Regions from separate parts of the Streptomyces sp. NRRL S-378 genome, predicted to be linked through region 2. Evidence: riboswitches for the same ligand, from Rfam matches in the RefSeq annotation. Region 2 holds a riboswitch; each other region holds the start of a gene.
The links. A riboswitch is a leader RNA that binds a small molecule or an ion and turns the genes downstream of it on or off. The one in region 2 is predicted to bind thiamine pyrophosphate.

Region 1 (5,389 bases), on a different contig from region 2:
TGTCATCACGAGCGTCCTGGGCGCACTGATCTCGTTCGCCTTCAAGCTGCTTCTCTTCGTCGGCCTCGTCGCCGGTCTGATCTTCGTCGTGAAGAGGCTCGGCGGTGGGCGTTCGAAGTCCTCCTCCGGCGAGTGGTAGGTGACCTCGGGGGGCGGTTCCCCCGTTAACCCAGCTGAGGGAACGTGACGCCCTAAACCGCTCACGGCCCCGGAACCGGTGGATAGAGTCGCGACCTGTGCCGATCCCTGGGTACCGAGAGCCGCCCTCACCGCCTGACCTGTGGTGATGGCGACGAACCGCCGAGCGCGACCCCCAGGACCCGGCATGCGCGGGGGCGGCCCCCGCAGGGCGGGCCACCCCTGAAGGCCCGCAGCCACGCCTGGGGGTGAGCTTTGTCTCCGGTCCACAATGCCGGTGTGCCGACACTGATCGGTTCGGTGCAGAGGGCGCTGAGGCTGCTCGAAGCCGCGGGATCCCACAGCGGGGGAGCCCCGGCGAAGCAGCTGGCGCGGGAGGCCGGGCTCCCGCTCCCCACCGCCTACCACCTGTTGCGCACCCTGACGCACGAGGGCTATCTGCGCAGACAGGGCGGAGTCTTCGTACTCGGTGACGCAGCCGGCAGGCTGGCCGTCGGGGGACTCCAGCAGAAACGTCGCAGCATGATCCTCGACTCGCTCGCGCACTTCCGCGACGTGGTCGGGGCGCCCGTCTACTTCGCGGTCTACCGCGAGGGTGAAATCGAGGTCGTGGGGGTCTCGGACACCCCGGGCCGTCCGGCGTGCGAGGAGTGGGCCGACTTCCGGGAGACCGGATACGCGCACGCCATCGGGCAGTGCCTGCTCGGCCAGCTCGACGAGAGCGAGCGCAAGGACTATTACGACCGCCATCCGGTAGAGGCCATCACCCCTTATACAGTGCGCGATCTGCGCTCCCTGGAGAACCGGATCGGGGCCCTCGGGCGAATGCAGCCTGTGATCGAAAGGCAGGAATATGCCCTCGGCACGGTCTGCGCCGCCATCCCCATCACGGCCGGGGACGCGGCGGCGACCATGGCCATTTCTTTGCCCCTGCACCAGGAGGATCGATTGCTGTATGTAGTCGATCGGCTACGGAGTGAAGTAGGCGCGCTGTTGAGCACCCTCTCCTTCTCTATCAGTATCTGAAAACTCACTCCTTGTGATCTGCGAGCGCTTCCACCACTCTTGTCAAGAGGGCCCTGGGGGATCATTCCTGGCCACTTCCACTACAGCGGGGTAGGCAATGCGCGAGTCGGTACAGGCAGAGGTCATGATGAGCTTCCTCGTTTCCGAGGAGCTCTCGTTCCGGATCCCGGTGGAACTCCGGTACGACGCCCGTGATCCCTACGCAGTCCGCCTGACCTTCCACCTTCCCGGAGACGCGCCCGTGACCTGGGCGTTCGGCCGGGAGCTGCTCCTCGACGGCATCAACAAGCCGTGCGGTGACGGCGATGTGCACATCGCTCCCACCAGCCCCGAGGAGCTGTCCGACGTCCACATCCGGCTCCAGGTCGGCGGCGACCGGGCCCTGTTCAGGGCCGGCGCGGCACCGCTCGTCGCGTTCCTCGACCGCACCGACCGGATCGTTCCGCTGGGACAGGAGCGCAACACCGGGGACTTCGAGGAGCACCTGGACGAGGCGCTCGGCCGGATCCTCGCCGAGTCGAAGCACAACGAGCAGAACGCCGGCTGAACAGCCGTTCAGCGCTTGCGCCGCCGGCCCCGGCCGCCGCGCACCGGTCCCGAGCCCGGTGCGACGGCCGGGGGTTCCGGCCGGTCGGCCGAAACCACCAGCGCGGCCAGCGCCGTCGTCACGGGCACCGAGGCGACCAGCCCGATCGAGCCGACGAGGGTGCGCACGATCTCCACCGCGACCAGCTCGCTGTTCGCGACCGATCCCACGCTGCTGTTGGCGATGGAGAACAGCAGGAGCAGGGGGAGCGCGGCGCCCGCGTAGGCCAGCACCAGGGTGTTGACCACCGACGCGATGTGGTCGCGGCCGATCCGGATGGCGGCCCGGTAGAGGGCCCGCGGCCCCATCGACGGGTCGGCCTGGTGGAGCTCCCAGACCGCCGAGGTCTGGGTGACCGTCACGTCGTCGAGCACGCCCAGCGATCCGATGATGATGCCGGCGAGCAGCAGACCGCTCATGTCGATGTCCGGGTACAGCCCGTGGATCAGCCCGGTGTTGTCGTCGGTGTTGCCGCTGAGGAACGCCCAGTCGATGAACACCGAGCCGAGCAGGCCGATCAGCAGCAGCGACACGAGCGTGCCGAGGACCGCCACCGAGGTGCGGGCGGTCAGGCCGTGGCACATGTAGAGCGCGATCAGCATGATCGCGCTCGCCCCGACCACCGCGACCACCAGGGGGTTCGATCCCTGGAGGATGGCGGGCAGGATGAACAGCGTCAGCACGCCGAAGCTGACGACCAGTGCGATCAGCGCGAACAGCCCGCGCATCCGCCCGACGAGGACGACCGCGAGCGCGAAGATGCCGGCCAGCACCGCCAGCGGGAGTTTGCGGTTCACGTCGATCACCGAGTACTGCAGGTCGCGGGGCGCGTCCGGGGCGTAGGCCACCACCACCTCCTGGCCGTCCGCCAACTGCCGTGGCGCGCCCGGCTGGACGATCTCGACGAAGGTGCGTCCCTTGTCCGGGCCGGTGCCGATCTCGACGGTGGCCTTCTTGCAGTCCCCGGTCTGCGCGGCCCGCGCCGCGCCGCCCGACGGCGACCCGCCGGGCGGCGCTGCCTGAGAGGCGTTCACGGACTTGCAGTCGACCTCTTCCAGCGAGACGACCCTGGCCTGCTGGGTCTGCCGGTCGAAGCCCACCCCGGTCCGCTCGTGGCCGGGCGTGCCGCCCGGCCACAGCACCACCAGGCCGACGAGGACGGCGGCGGCGAAGGGGATCAGCACGGCCGCGATGACCTTGCGCAGGTGCTTCGAGACAGGGGCCGCCGGCCCGTGTCCATGGCTGTGCGCATGGCCGTGGGAATGGCCGGACGAGTGACCATGGCCGTCGTGCGCGTGGCCGGAGTGGGCACTGGGCTCATTGGGCTCGGTGGGGGGCTGCGGCGATGACGTCACCAACAGATCATCGCAAGAGATGAGGGGGCCCACTGTTCAGCACGCCATGGATGACGCTAGCGTGGGGGCTACTTTGCACAACGCGGGAGCTCGGAGCACCGGGCTGAGAGGACGCTGATCACCGTACGCGCATCACGGATGCGCACGGGAGGAGGCTGCGTCGACCGCCGAACCTGTTACCGGGTAATGCCGGCGTAGGGAGATAGGTCTCATGACCATTCAGGACGCACGCACGCCTGCCGTCAGCCAGGACGCCGACGGCTCGACCGAGCGCAAGCCGGGCTGGCACAAGGGCTACGTGGCGGGCTCCCGCCCCGACATCCGGGTGCCGGTCCGCCAGGTCCACCTCACCAACGGCAAGGACGTGACGCTCTACGACACGTCCGGTCCGTACACCGACCCGCAGATCGACACCGATGTGCGACGGGGCCTCGCGCCGCTGCGCGAGAACTGGATCATCAGCCGCGGCGACACCGAGGAGTACGCCGGGCGCCCGGTCCGCCCCGAGGACGACGGCATCAAGCACACCTCACCGCGCGGTGGCCTCAAGAACCTCGACGCGGTCTTCCCGGGCCGTCCCCGCCAGCCCCGCCGGGGCCGTGACGGCGCCGCCGTCACGCAGCTCGCGTACGCCCGCCGCGGCGAGATCACCCCGGAGATGGAGTACGTCGCGATCCGCGAGAACGTCTCCCCCGAGGTCGTCCGCGAGGAGATCGCCGCAGGCCGCGCGGTGCTCCCCGCGAACGTGAACCACCCCGAGATCGAGCCGATGATCATCGGCAAGAAGTTCCTGGTGAAGGTCAACGCCAACATCGGCAACTCCGCCGTCACCTCCTCCATCGAGGAGGAGGTGGAGAAGATGACCTGGGCGACCCGATGGGGCGCGGACACGGTCATGGACCTCTCGACGGGCCGCAACATCCACACCACCCGCGAGTGGGTGCTGCGCAACTCCCCCGTCCCGATCGGCACCGTGCCGCTGTACCAGGCGCTGGAGAAGGTCGACGGCCGTGCCGAGGACCTGACCTGGGAGATCTACAAGGACACGGTCATCGAGCAGGCCGAGCAGGGCGTCGACTACATGACGGTCCACGCCGGCGTGCTGCTGCCGTACGTGCCGCTGACCGCCCGCCGCAAGACCGGCATCGTCTCGCGCGGCGGCTCGATCATGGCCGCGTGGTGCCTCGCGCACCACAAGGAGAACTTCCTCTACACGAACTTCGAGGAGCTCTGCGAGATCCTGGCGACGTACGACGTCACGTACTCGCTGGGCGACGGCCTGCGCCCCGGTTCCATCGCGGACGCCAACGACGCGGCGCAGTTCGCCGAGCTGAAGACGTTGGGCGAGCTCAACACCATCGCCAAGCGCCACAACGTGCAGACGATGATCGAGGGTCCGGGCCATGTCCCGATGCACAAGATCAAGGAGAACATCGACCTCCAGCAGGAGATCTGCGAGGAGGCGCCGTTCTACACGCTCGGCCCGCTGACCACCGACGTCGCGCCCGCCTACGACCACATCACGTCGGGCATCGGCGCCGCGATGATCGCCTGGTGGGGCACGGCAATGCTCTGCTACGTCACGCCCAAGGAGCACCTGGGCCTGCCCAACCGGGACGACGTCAAGACCGGCGTCATCACGTACAAGATCTCGGCGCACGCCGCGGACCTCGCCAAGGGGCACCCGGGCGCCCAGGAGTGGGACGACGCCCTGTCCGACGCGCGGTTCGAGTTCCGCTGGGAGGACCAGTTCAACCTGGCGCTGGACCCGGACACGGCCCGTGAGTTCCACGACGAGACCCTGCCCGCCGAGCCGGCCAAGACCGCGCACTTCTGCTCCATGTGCGGTCCGAAGTTCTGCTCGATGAAGATCTCGCAGGACATCCGCCGTGAACACGGCGGGGACCTGAAGGCCGATGAGATCGAGGCCGGCATGGCGGAGAAGTCCGCCGAGTTCGCGGCCTCGGGCAACCGCGTCTACCTGCCGCTGGCCGACTGAGGCCGGCCGGCAGGACCCGACTGCGGACGGGCGGACCCGCGACCCATGGGGGGAGTCGCGGGTCCGCCCGTTTTCGTGCCGTCGGACGGAGGGGGCCGGGCCGTGGTCCGGCAGGGGAGGCCATTGGTGTCGCATCAATAGTCCGATAAGTGGACTTTTCTGCGAGGTGTCCCGCCTGCTCATGGCGGCGGTTCACACGCTACCGATGTGGCCGGAGAGGCCCGCCACCATCGTTCGACCGGTTTCGAGAAGGAGTGGTATGCGCCCCGAGAACAGGACCAGGTC
Region 2 (5,389 bases):
CCGCAGGAGCCCATGCCCAGCCCCCCGCCTCCGCATGCCGAGCACCCGCAGGACTCCTCCCCCCCGCCGCAGAAGAAGCGGGCGGGGCGGGACCTGCGTGCCGCGATAGGGGTCGGCGTCGGTCTCGGCGCGGTGATCTTCGCATCGCTCCTGATCGTCAAGGCGGTCTTCGTCGGCGTCATCGTCGTGGCCGTCGTCGTCGGTCTGTGGGAGCTCACCTCCCGGCTGCAGGAGAAGAAGGGCATCAAGGCCCCTCTGGTCCCGCTCGCGGTCGGTGGCGCGGCCATGGTCATCGCCGGTTACGTCCGGGGGGCCGAGGGTGCATGGGTGGCCATGGCGCTGACCGTGCTGGCCGTCCTGGTGTGGCGGATGACCGAGCCCCCCGAGGACTACCTCAAGGACGTCACGGCGGGTGCCTTCGCGGCGTTCTACGTGCCTTTCCTGGCCACCTTCGTCGCGATGCTGCTCACCCCCGACGACGGGCCGCAGCGCGTGATCACCTTCCTGCTCCTGACCGTGGTCAGCGACACCGGGGCCTATGCGGTGGGCTGGCGCTTCGGGAAGACCAAGCTCGCGCCCCGCATCAGCCCCGGCAAGACCCGCGAGGGCCTCTTCGGCGCGGTGGCCTTCGCCATGGTCGCCGGCGCGCTCTGCATGGAGTTCCTGATCGACGGCGGCGCCTGGTGGCAGGGCCTGCTGCTGGGCCTCGCGGTCGCGGTCAGCGCCACCCTGGGCGACCTGGGCGAGTCGATGATCAAACGGGACCTCGGCATCAAGGACATGGGCACCCTGCTGCCGGGCCACGGCGGCATCATGGACCGGCTGGACTCGCTGCTGCCCACCGCTCCGGTGGTGTGGCTGCTGCTGGCTGCCTTCGTCGGCACCGGCTGACCGTTCCCGGTCGGGTTATCCTGGAGGGCGCGCCGCGTGTACGCGGTGCGCCCTTTCCGTCCAGCGGCCGAGCCGCGGACCGGCCCTGCACGCGCGGGGTGACCCCCACCTCGTCGTACTGAGGAGTACCGCATGGCCCCCCGTCCCGCTCCGGGTGAGCTCACCTTCGTCGCTCCCCGCGGGGCCAAGAAGCCGCCCCGTCACCTCGCGGACATGACCCCGGCCGAGCGCCGCGAAGCGGTCGCCGCGATCGGTGAGAAGCCCTTCCGGGCCAAGCAGCTCTCCCAGCACTACTTCGCCCGCTACGCGCACGACCCGGCCGAGTGGACCGACATCCCGGCGGGCTCCCGGACCAAGCTCCAGCAGGAGCTCCTGCCGGACCTGATGAACGTCATCCGGCACATCAGCTGCGACGACGACACCACCCGCAAGACCCTGTGGAAGCTGCACGACGGAACGCTCGTCGAATCCGTGCTGATGCGCTACCCCGACCGGGTCACCATGTGCATCTCCTCGCAGGCCGGCTGCGGCATGAACTGCCCGTTCTGCGCCACCGGCCAGGCCGGCCTCGACCGCAACCTCTCCACCGCCGAGATCGTGCACCAGATCGTCGACGGCATGCGCGCGCTGCGCGACGGCGAGGTCCCCGGCGGCCCGGCACGGCTGTCGAACATCGTCTTCATGGGCATGGGCGAACCGCTCGCCAACTACAACCGCGTCGTCGGCGCCATCCGCCGCCTCACCGACCCGGAGCCCGACGGCCTGGGCCTGTCCCAGCGCGGCATCACCGTCTCCACCGTCGGCCTGGTCCCGGCCATGCTGCGGTTCGCCGACGAGGGCTTCAAGTGCCGTCTCGCCGTCTCGCTGCACGCGCCGGACGACGAGCTGCGCGACACCCTGGTCCCGGTGAACACCCGCTGGAAGGTCCGCGAGGTCCTCGACGCCGCCTGGGAGTACGCCGAGAAGTCCGGCCGGCGGATCTCGATCGAGTACGCCCTGATCCGCGACATCAACGACCAGGCCTGGCGGGGCGACCTCCTGGGCCGGCTGCTCAAGGGCAAGCGCGTACACGTCAACCTGATCCCGCTGAACCCGACGCCCGGTTCGAAGTGGACCGCCTCGCGGCCCGAGGACGAGAAGGCCTTCGTCGAGGCGATCGCCCGCCACGGTGTGCCCGTGACCGTGCGTGACACCCGCGGCCAGGAGATCGACGGCGCGTGCGGCCAGCTGGCGGCCTCGGAGCGCTAGCTTCCGCTTTCGGCCGGCCCCATTCGGCCACGGGGTACCCTGTGGCCGAACCAATTGCATATTCCGACAGGGGAGCGCCACAGCGCTGAGAGTGCGGTATCCGTCATCCGCAGACCCTCTGAACCTCGCCCCGGTCATTCGGGGTAGGAAGTTCGGTCACCACTCAAGCTGTTGCGCCCTGCCCGGCGTCCGCTCGCACAGAGCGCCGGGCAGGGCCGCGTCTTCTCCTGGTCATCCCAGGAGGAATTCACCAGTGAGCACCACCAAGAAGATCGCGGGCGCCGCGCTCGCGGCCGCGCTGGGCGTCACCACGCTCAGCGCCTGCGGCGGCGGCGACACCAAGGACAAGCCCGCCGGCGCGAGCGACGCCCCGAAGTCCAAGACCGTCACGCTCGTCTCCCACGACTCCTTCAACGTGACCGAAGCGGTCCTCAAGGAGTTCGAGCAGCAGAGCGGCTACACCGTCAAGGTGCTGAAGTCCGGCGACGCGGGCGCAGCCCTGAACCAGGAGATCCTCACCAAGGGCTCCCCCCGCGGCGACGTCTTCTTCGGCGTGGACAACACCCTGCTCTCGCGCGCCCTCGACAACGGCATCTTCACCCCCTACGAGGCCAAGGGCCTGGGCGGCGTGAAGCCCGAATACGTGCTCGACAAGGAGCACCGCGTCACCCCGGTCGACTCCGGCGACATCTGCGTCAACTACGACAAGGCCTACTTCGCCGACAAGAAGATCGCCCCGCCGCAGACACTGGACGACCTGGTCAAGCCGGAATACAAGAACCTGCTGGTGGTCGAGAACGCCGCGACCTCCTCTCCCGGCCTCGGTTTCATGCTCGCCTCCGTCGGCAAGTACGGCGAGGAGGGCTGGAAGGACTACTGGAGCAAGCTGAAGGCCAACGGCGTCGAGGTCGTCGACGGCTGGGAGCAGGCCTACAACGAGCGCTTCTCCGGCTCCGCCGGCGGCAAGAAGGCCAAGGGCGACCGCCCGCTGGTCGTCTCCTACGCCTCCAGCCCGCCGGTCGAGGTCCTCTACGGCGAGCCGCAGCCGGCCGAGGCCCCCACGGGCGTCTCCACCGGCACCTGCTTCCGCCAGGTCGAGTTCGCGGGCCTGCTGAAGGGCGCGAAGAACGAGGAGGGCGGCAAGGCCCTCGTGGACTTCCTGATCAGCAAGAAGTTCCAGGAGGACATGCCGCTCCAGATGTTCGTGAACCCCGTGACCAAGGACGCCGCGCTGCCGGAGCTGTTCACCCAGCACGGTGTGGTGGTCGACAAGCCGGAGAACGTGGCTCCGGAGACCATCGCCAAGAACCGTGAGCAGTGGGTCAAGGCATGGACCGCGCTCGTCGTGAAGTAAGCGGTACGAAGGAACCGGGCGCGGCGTCGCACGACGCCGCCCCGGCCCCCGGACCGGGGAGGACACCCGGACAGGGCGAGAGCGGCCGCGCCACCGCCGTCCGCCTCGCCCTGATGGCGGTCCCCCTCGCCTTCTTCGGGCTGTTCTTCGCCTACCCCGTCACCGCGATCGTCGGCCGCGGCCTCAAGACCGACACCGGCTGGCAGTTCGGCCGGTTCGGCGAGGTCCTGGCCCGGCCGGACATCGCCGACGTGCTGTGGTTCACCACCTGGCAGGCGCTCGCCTCCACCGTGCTCACGCTGCTGATCGCGCTCCCCGGCGCCTACGTCTTCGCGCGCTTCGAGTTCCCCGGCAAGCAGCTGCTGCGGGCGGTCGTGACCGTGCCCTTCGTGCTCCCGACCGTCGTCGTGGGCACAGCCTTCCTCGCCCTGCTCGGGCGCGGCGGACTGCTGGACGAAGCGGCGGGCGTCCGGCTGGACACCACCGTCTGGGCGATCCTGCTGGCCCACGTCTTCTTCAACTACGCCGTCATCGTCCGCACGGTCGGCGGGCTGTGGGCCCAGCTCGACCCGCGCCAGGAGGAGGCCGCGCGGGTGCTGGGCGCCGGCCGGTTCGCCGCCTGGCGGCGGGTGACGCTGCCCGCGCTGGCCCCGGCCGTCGCCGCGGCCTCCCTCATGGTGTTCCTCTTCACCTTCAGCTCCTTCGGCGTCGTACTGATCCTGGGCGGACCGGCCTACTCCACCCTGGAGGTGGAGGTCTACCGGCAGACCGCCCAGCTCCTGGACCTGTCGACGGCCGCCGTGCTGACGATGGTGCAGTTCGCCGCGATCGGCGCGATCCTCGCCCTGCACGCCTGGACCGTCCGCCGGCGCGAGACCGCACTGCGCCTCGTCGACCCGGGCCGCACCACGCACAGGCCGCGCGGCTGGGCGCAGCGCACCCTGCTGGGCGGGGTCCTGCTGACCATCGGGCTGCTGATCGTGGCGCCACTGGCCGTGCTCGTCGAGCGGTCCTTCGACGCCCCCGGCGGTTACGGCCTCGGCTTCTACCGGGCGCTGCAGGACGCGGGCGCCGGCGGCGGGACCTTCCTGGTGCCGCCGGTGGAGGCGATCTGGAACTCCCTGGAGTACGCGCTCGCCGCCACCGCGATCGCCCTGGTCATCGGGGGACTCGCGGCCGCGGCGCTGACCCGGCGCGGGGGCCGCTTCGTCCGCGGCTTCGACGCGATGCTGATGCTCCCGCTGGGGGTGTCCGCCGTGACGGTCGGCTTCGGCTTCCTGATCACCCTGGACGAGCCGCCGCTGGACCTGCGGACCTCATGGATCCTGGTGCCGCTGGCCCAGGCCCTGGTGGGCGTGCCCTTCGTCGTACGGACCATGCTGCCGGTCCTGCGCGCGGTGGACGGGCGGCTGCGGGAGGCGGCCGGCGTACTCGGCGCGTCACCGCTGCGCGCCTGGCGGGAGGTTGACCTGCCGCTGGTGCGGCGGGCGCTGCTGATCGCGGCCGGGTTCGCCTTCGCCGTGTCGCTGGGCGAGTTCGGCGCGACCGTCTTCATCGCGCGGCCGGACCGGCCGACGCTGCCGGTGGCCGTGGCGCGGCTGCTGGGCCGGGCCGGCGAGCTGAACTACGGGCAGGCGATGGCCCTGAGCACGATCCTGATGCTGGTGTGCGCGGTGTCCCTGCTGCTGCTGGAGCGACTGCGCCCCGACAAGACCTCCGGAGAGTTCTGATGACACTGCTTCAGCTGGAAGGGGTGTCGGTCCGCTTCGGCCAGCGCGCCGTCGTCGACTCCGTCGACCTGGCGGTGGCCGAGCACGAAACCGTCTGTGTCCTGGGCCCGAGCGGCAGCGGGAAGTCCACGCTGCTGCGGGTCGTCGCAGGACTCCAGCAGGTGTC
Region 3 (5,389 bases), on a different contig from region 2:
CCGAGGGCGGCGAGGACGGGTTCGAGGATGTCGAGGGCCGCCCGGGGCTGGAGCGCGCCGCGCTCGCGCAGCACGTCGCGCAGGGTGCAGCCGGAAACGTACTCCATGGCCAGGTAGACGTACGGTCCGTCCGTGCCCTGGTCGAACACGGCGACCACGTTGGGGTGCGCGAGCCGCGCCACGGACTTCGCCTCGCGGATGAACCGGTCGACGAAGGCGGCGTCGGAGGCGAGCGCCGGATGCATCACCTTCAGGGCGAGGATCCGGTCCAGGCGGGTGTCGACGGCCCGGTAGACCGTGGCCATGCCGCCGGCCGCGATGCGGGCATCGATGCGGTAGCGGTCGTCGAGCACGCGCCCGACGAGCGGGTCTTCCAGGGTCGTATCCACCCGCCGATTCTACGAGCCGACGCCGGGACCCCGGCGGGGGCGGGTCGCCTTGCAGCGCAGCTGTGACGTGGGGAGGGGGCGGGGCGGGGCCTCCGCCCCTCGGCGCCCCCGCACCGACCCGGCGGTTGCCCACCCATCGAAAACCGGCCGTGACCAGCACGGTCGGGGGTGGAGGGTGCGGCGGCGGGGTGGGGGAGCGGAGTCCTGGGGCAGCGGTGGCGGAAGGGGCGGCGAGGGTCCGGAAAAGCCGAATTCCCGGAGGGCGGGGGGTGAAGGGGTAGGGCGTTCCGGGGATCGGAATCCGAGCATTCGGTAGTCAGTGACGCGTAGGGGGTTTTCCCGTCCCTCCGATCGTTTTCCGGTGCGTGCCGGTCCCTCAAGGGCGCTCGTTCCTCGCGTCGCTGCGCGATGGCCTTCGGCCACCCTTGACCGCCCGTCCCGCCCCGGAACTACGAGGACCGCCGGAAACCCCGGCCCGCGTCCTCAGAACGCCGGGCGTTCCGGGTCCAGGGCGGCCCGGCCCTCCGCGGGGGAGGAGGCCTCGGCGAAGCGGCGCTGGGGGATGCGGCCCGCCCGGAAGGCCAGGCGGCCCGCCGAGACGGCGTCCCGCATGGCGGACGCCATCAGGACCGGCTCCTGCGCCCGGGTCACGGCCGAGGCCAGCATCACCGCCGCGCAGCCCAGTTCCATCGCCAGTGCGGCGTCCGAGGCGGTGCCCGCTCCCGCGTCCAGGATCACCGGGACCCCCGCCCGCTCCGTGATGAGCTCGAAGTTGTGCGGGTTGCGGATGCCCATCCCGGATCCGATGGGGGAGCCGAGCGGCATGATCGCCGCACAGCCCACGTCCTCCAGCTTGCGCGCGAGCACGGGGTCGTCGTTGGTGTACGGGAGGACGGTGAAGCCCTCGTCCACCAGGACCTCGGCGGCGTCCAGCAGTTCGACGCCGTCGGGCAGGAGGGTCCGCTCGTCCGCGACCACCTCCAGCTTGATCCAGTCGGTGCCGAGGGCCTCCCGTGCGAGCCGGGCCGTGAGGACGGCCTCGCCCGCGGTGAAGCAGCCCGCGGTGTTCGGCAGGACCGAGATGCCGAGCCCGGTCAGGACGGAGAGGACGGAGCCCTGCACCGTCGGGTCCAGGCGCCGCATGGCCACGGTGGTGAGTTCGGTGCCGGACGCGACCAGGGCGCGTTCCAGCACGTCCAGGCTCGGGGCGCCCCCCGTGCCCATGATCAGGCGGGAGGAGAAGGTCCGGTCGCCCAGGGTGAAGAGGTCGTCGGCCATGCCGGTCAGCCTCCCTGGACCGCGGTGAGGATCTCCACGCGGTCGCCGTCGCCCACGGGGGTGGCCGGCCACTGGCCGCGCGGGACCACGGTCTCGTTGAGCGCGGCGGCCACCCCGGAGGTGGCCGCGGTCAGGGTGGCCACGACGCTGTCGAGCGTGGCGCCGGCCGCGACCTCGCGCGGCTCGCCGTTGACGGAGATGGTCATGCGTACGACTCCTGACGTGCGGCGGAGAAGCGGCGGGGGGCGAAGGGGCGTGCGATCTCGGGCAGTTCGCCGGTGACCAGCAGCTCCGCCATCACCTCGCCGGTGAGCGGGGTCAGCAGCACCCCGTTGCGGTAGTGCCCGGTGGCCAGGTGCAGGCCGGGCAGGTCGGTCGGGCCCAGCAGGGGGGCGTTGTCGGGCGAGCCGGGGCGCAGTCCCGCCCGCGTCTCGGTGAGCGGGAGTTCGGTGATGCCGGGTACCAGTTCGTGGGCGTCGCGCAGGAGTTCGTAGACCCCGCCCGCGGTGACGGTGGTGTCCCAGCCGAGTTCCTCGCTGGTGGCGCCGATGACGAGTTCGCCGTTCTCGCGGGGCACGAGGTAGACGTGGCTGCCGCGGACGACCGCCCGTACGGTGCGCGAGAGGAACGGCGCGTAGGCGGGGGGCACGGCGAGCCGCAGCACCTGCCCCTTGACCGGCCGCACGGGCGGCAGCACCTCGGCGGGTACGCCCGCCAGCCTGCCGCTGAGCGAACCCGCGGCCAGGACCACCTGGTCGGCGTGCAGCTCCGTGCCGTCGTCGAGGAGGGCGCCGGTCGCCCGGTCCGCGGCGGTGAGCAGCTGTTCGGCGGCCGCCCGGTGGACGGTCACCCCGGCGCCCTCGCAGGCGGACAGCAACGCGGCGGCGAGGCGGCGCGGGTCCACCTGGTGGTCGCCGTCGACGCGCAGTCCGCCGCGGACGCCCGGGGCGAGCATGGGTTCCAGGCGGCGGCACTCGCGGCCGGTGAGCCATTCGGACTCCAGGCCGCAGCGGCGTTGGAGGGCGTGCAGTTCGCGCAGGTGGAGGCGGTCGTCTGCATCGAGTGCGACGGCAAGGGTGCCGCAGGCGCGGTAGCCGATGTCCATGCCGCCGCTCGTGTCGGTGAGCTCGGCCGCGAACTGCGGATAGCGTTCGGCGGAGGCGAGGCCGAGGCCGAGGAGGGCTTCCTCGCCGTAGTGCAGTTCGGTGACCGGGGCGAGCATGCCGGCTGCTACCTGGGCGGCGCCGCCGCCGGGTGCCGGGTCGGCGAGTACGGTGCTCAGTCCGCGGGCCGCGGCCCGCCAGGCGGTGACCAGGCCGATGATGCCGCCCCCGATGACGAGGACGTCGGATCCCTTTCGAGACGAGTGCATGGGCGTCCAGCCCCTCCCTTCGCCGGCATGACCCGGATCAGGTTCGTACGGTCGGAGGCCGGCCAGCCTCCCTCTCAGCCCGGTGCGCCGGACTCCCGCGATAGGTACGGTTGCCAGACTATCCCGGCCGTGGACGGCGGGTAAGGCGGCACCTGTTCCTGACGGAGCGTCAGATGATTAGGGTGGCCGGGTGAGCGAGCAGACGGAACACAATCAGCGCGGCGTCGTGATCGTCGGCGCCGGAATGGCCGGGGTGCAGACCGCGGTCGCCCTGCGCGAGCAGGGCTTCACCGGCCCCGTGACCCTGCTGGGAGCCGAACCCCACCAGCCCTACGACCGCCCCCCGCTGTCCAAGGCGGTCCTGCTCGGCAAGGCCGAGGACTCCGCCTTCGACGTGGACTTCGAAGGCCTGGACATCGAACTCCGCCTCGGTACCGAGGTCAGCGGACTGCGGGCCGCCGACCACGAGCTGGACACCGAGGCGGGACCGGTCCCGTACGGGGTCCTCGTCCTGGCGACCGGCGCGCAGCCGCTGACCCTCCCCGGCGCCGAGGGCGTACCGGGCGTCCACCTGCTGCGCACGCTGGACGACGCGGCGCGGCTGCGGCCGGTCCTGACGGCCGCCTCCCGGGTCGTGGTCGTCGGCGCGGGCTGGATCGGCGCCGAGTTCGCCACCGCCGCCCGGGAGGCCGGCTGCGCGGTGACCGTCGTGGAGGCGGCCGACCGGGTGCTGGCGGGCGCCCTGCCCGCCGAGGTCGCGGAGCCCATGGCGCGCTGGTACGGGCAGGCCGGCGCCGAACTGATCACCGGCGCGAGGGTGGCCGCCGTGGAGGAGGGCAGGGTCCTCCTGGCCGACGGCAGGACCCTGCCCGCCGACGCGGTGGTCGTGGGGATCGGCGCGCGCCCCGCCACGCAATGGCTGGCCGGATCCGGCGTGGAACGCGGAGCGGACGGCTCGGTCACCGCGGACGCCCACCTGCTGACCTCCCTGCCGGGGGTCTACGCGGTCGGCGACTGCGCCTCCTTCCCGTCCGGGCGGTACGGGGCGCGGCTGCTGGTCCACCACTGGGACAACGCCCTCCAAGGCCCGCGGGCCGTCGCGGCGAACATCCTGGCCGGGGAACCCACCGCGGTCTACGACCCGGTGCCGTACTTCTGGTCCGAGCAGTTCGGGCGCTTCGTGCAGTACGCCGGCCACCACGGCGGGGCCGACACCCTCGTCCGGCGCGGCGACCCGGACCAGGAGACCTGGTCGGTGTGCTGGCTGCGGGACGGCGCCCTGGCCGCGGTCCTCGCGGTCGGCCGCCCCCGCGACCTGGCGCAGGGCCGCAAGCTGATCGAGACCGGCGTCCCGGTGGACCCGGCCAGGGTCGCCGACCCGGGCACCCCGCTGAAATCGGCCACCGCGTAGCCGCCCGGCCCGCCCGGCCCGGCCGGCCCGGGCGGCGTGCCACGGACGGGCCGCCCGGCTACCGGCTGTCGGTGGGAGGTGGCAGGCTTGGTCCGTGACCGAGATTGACGCAAAGATCGATTCCCTCGTCCCCGACTGGCTGTACCTCCCCGACATCGCGGAGATGCTGAACGTCGAGGTGACGCGGGTCCGCCAGATGGTCAAGGAAGGGCAGCTCATCGCCGTCCGCCGTGGCGAGAACCGGGCCCTGCAGGTTCCGGCGCCGTTCATCGACGGCGACAAGGTGGTCAAGGGCCTCGTCGGCCTCCTGACCGTCCTGCGCGACGACGGCTTCTCCGACGAGGAGATGCTGGAGTGGCTCTTCACCCCCGACCCGACCCTGCCGGGCACCCCCGCCCAGGCGCTGAGCGAGAATCGCGGCACGGAGGTGAAGCGCCGCGCTCAGGCGCTCGCCCTCTGACCTGATCCGCAGTAGCTCCACCGCGGTGTACGGGCCCCCGCGCCCGTACACCGCCTCCATCACGGGGGGTACACCCATGCAGCTGTCCGACGCCCGGCTCTACCTGTGCACGGACGCCCGCAAGCGCCAGGGTGACCTCCCCGAGTTCCTCGACGCCGTCCTGGCCGGGGGCGTGGACATCGTCCAGCTCCGCGACAAGGGCATGGAGGCGGCCGAGGAACTGGAACACCTCCAGGTGTTCGCCGAGGCCGCGCGCCGCCACGGCAGGCTCCTCGCCGTGAACGACCGCGCCGACGTCGCCCACGCCATCGGCTCCGACGTCCTGCACCTGGGACAGGGCGACATCCCGGTTCCCGCGGCCCGCGCCATCCTCGGCGGGCAGGTGCTCATCGGCCGCTCCTGCCACGCGGAGGACGAGGTCGCCGCGGCCGCCGCCGAACCGGGCGTGGACTACTTCTGCACCGGGCCCTGCTGGCCCA

Region 1: linked by a shared signal. The riboswitch ahead of thiC (phosphomethylpyrimidine synthase ThiC) and the one ahead of IH80_RS0107045 (thiamine ABC transporter substrate-binding protein) in region 2 are both predicted to bind thiamine pyrophosphate.
Region 3: linked by a shared signal. The riboswitch ahead of thiO (glycine oxidase ThiO) and the one ahead of IH80_RS0107045 (thiamine ABC transporter substrate-binding protein) in region 2 are both predicted to bind thiamine pyrophosphate.

The regions. Positions count from the first base shown of each region.
Region 1 covers NZ_JOBX01000001.1:200,933-206,321, forward strand. Annotated here, with positions in the region: gene IH80_RS0100985 (DUF5326 family protein) at 1-139, shown strand, start outside; gene IH80_RS0100990 (IclR family transcriptional regulator) at 418-1,164, shown strand; gene IH80_RS0100995 (SsgA family sporulation/cell division regulator) at 1,262-1,711, shown strand; gene IH80_RS0101000 (YibE/F family protein) at 1,720-3,138, opposite strand; TPP riboswitch at 3,178-3,323, shown strand; gene thiC (phosphomethylpyrimidine synthase ThiC) at 3,317-5,104, shown strand.
Region 2 covers NZ_JOBX01000007.1:100,854-106,242, forward strand. Annotated here, with positions in the region: gene IH80_RS0107035 (phosphatidate cytidylyltransferase) at 1-891, shown strand, start outside; gene rlmN (23S rRNA (adenine(2503)-C(2))-methyltransferase RlmN) at 1,024-2,139, shown strand; TPP riboswitch at 2,198-2,307, shown strand; gene IH80_RS0107045 (thiamine ABC transporter substrate-binding protein) at 2,393-3,493, shown strand; gene IH80_RS0107050 (ABC transporter permease) at 3,607-5,223, shown strand; gene IH80_RS0107055 (ABC transporter ATP-binding protein) at 5,223-5,389, shown strand, end outside.
Region 3 covers NZ_JOBX01000047.1:18,220-23,608, reverse strand. Annotated here, with positions in the region: gene pknB (Stk1 family PASTA domain-containing Ser/Thr kinase) at 1-389, opposite strand, end outside; gene IH80_RS0127535 (thiazole synthase) at 873-1,667, opposite strand; gene thiS (sulfur carrier protein ThiS) at 1,673-1,873, opposite strand; gene thiO (glycine oxidase ThiO) at 1,870-3,039, opposite strand; TPP riboswitch at 3,037-3,148, opposite strand; gene IH80_RS0127520 (NAD(P)/FAD-dependent oxidoreductase) at 3,230-4,450, shown strand; gene IH80_RS0127515 (Rv2175c family DNA-binding protein) at 4,545-4,910, shown strand; gene thiE (thiamine phosphate synthase) at 4,987-5,389, shown strand, end outside.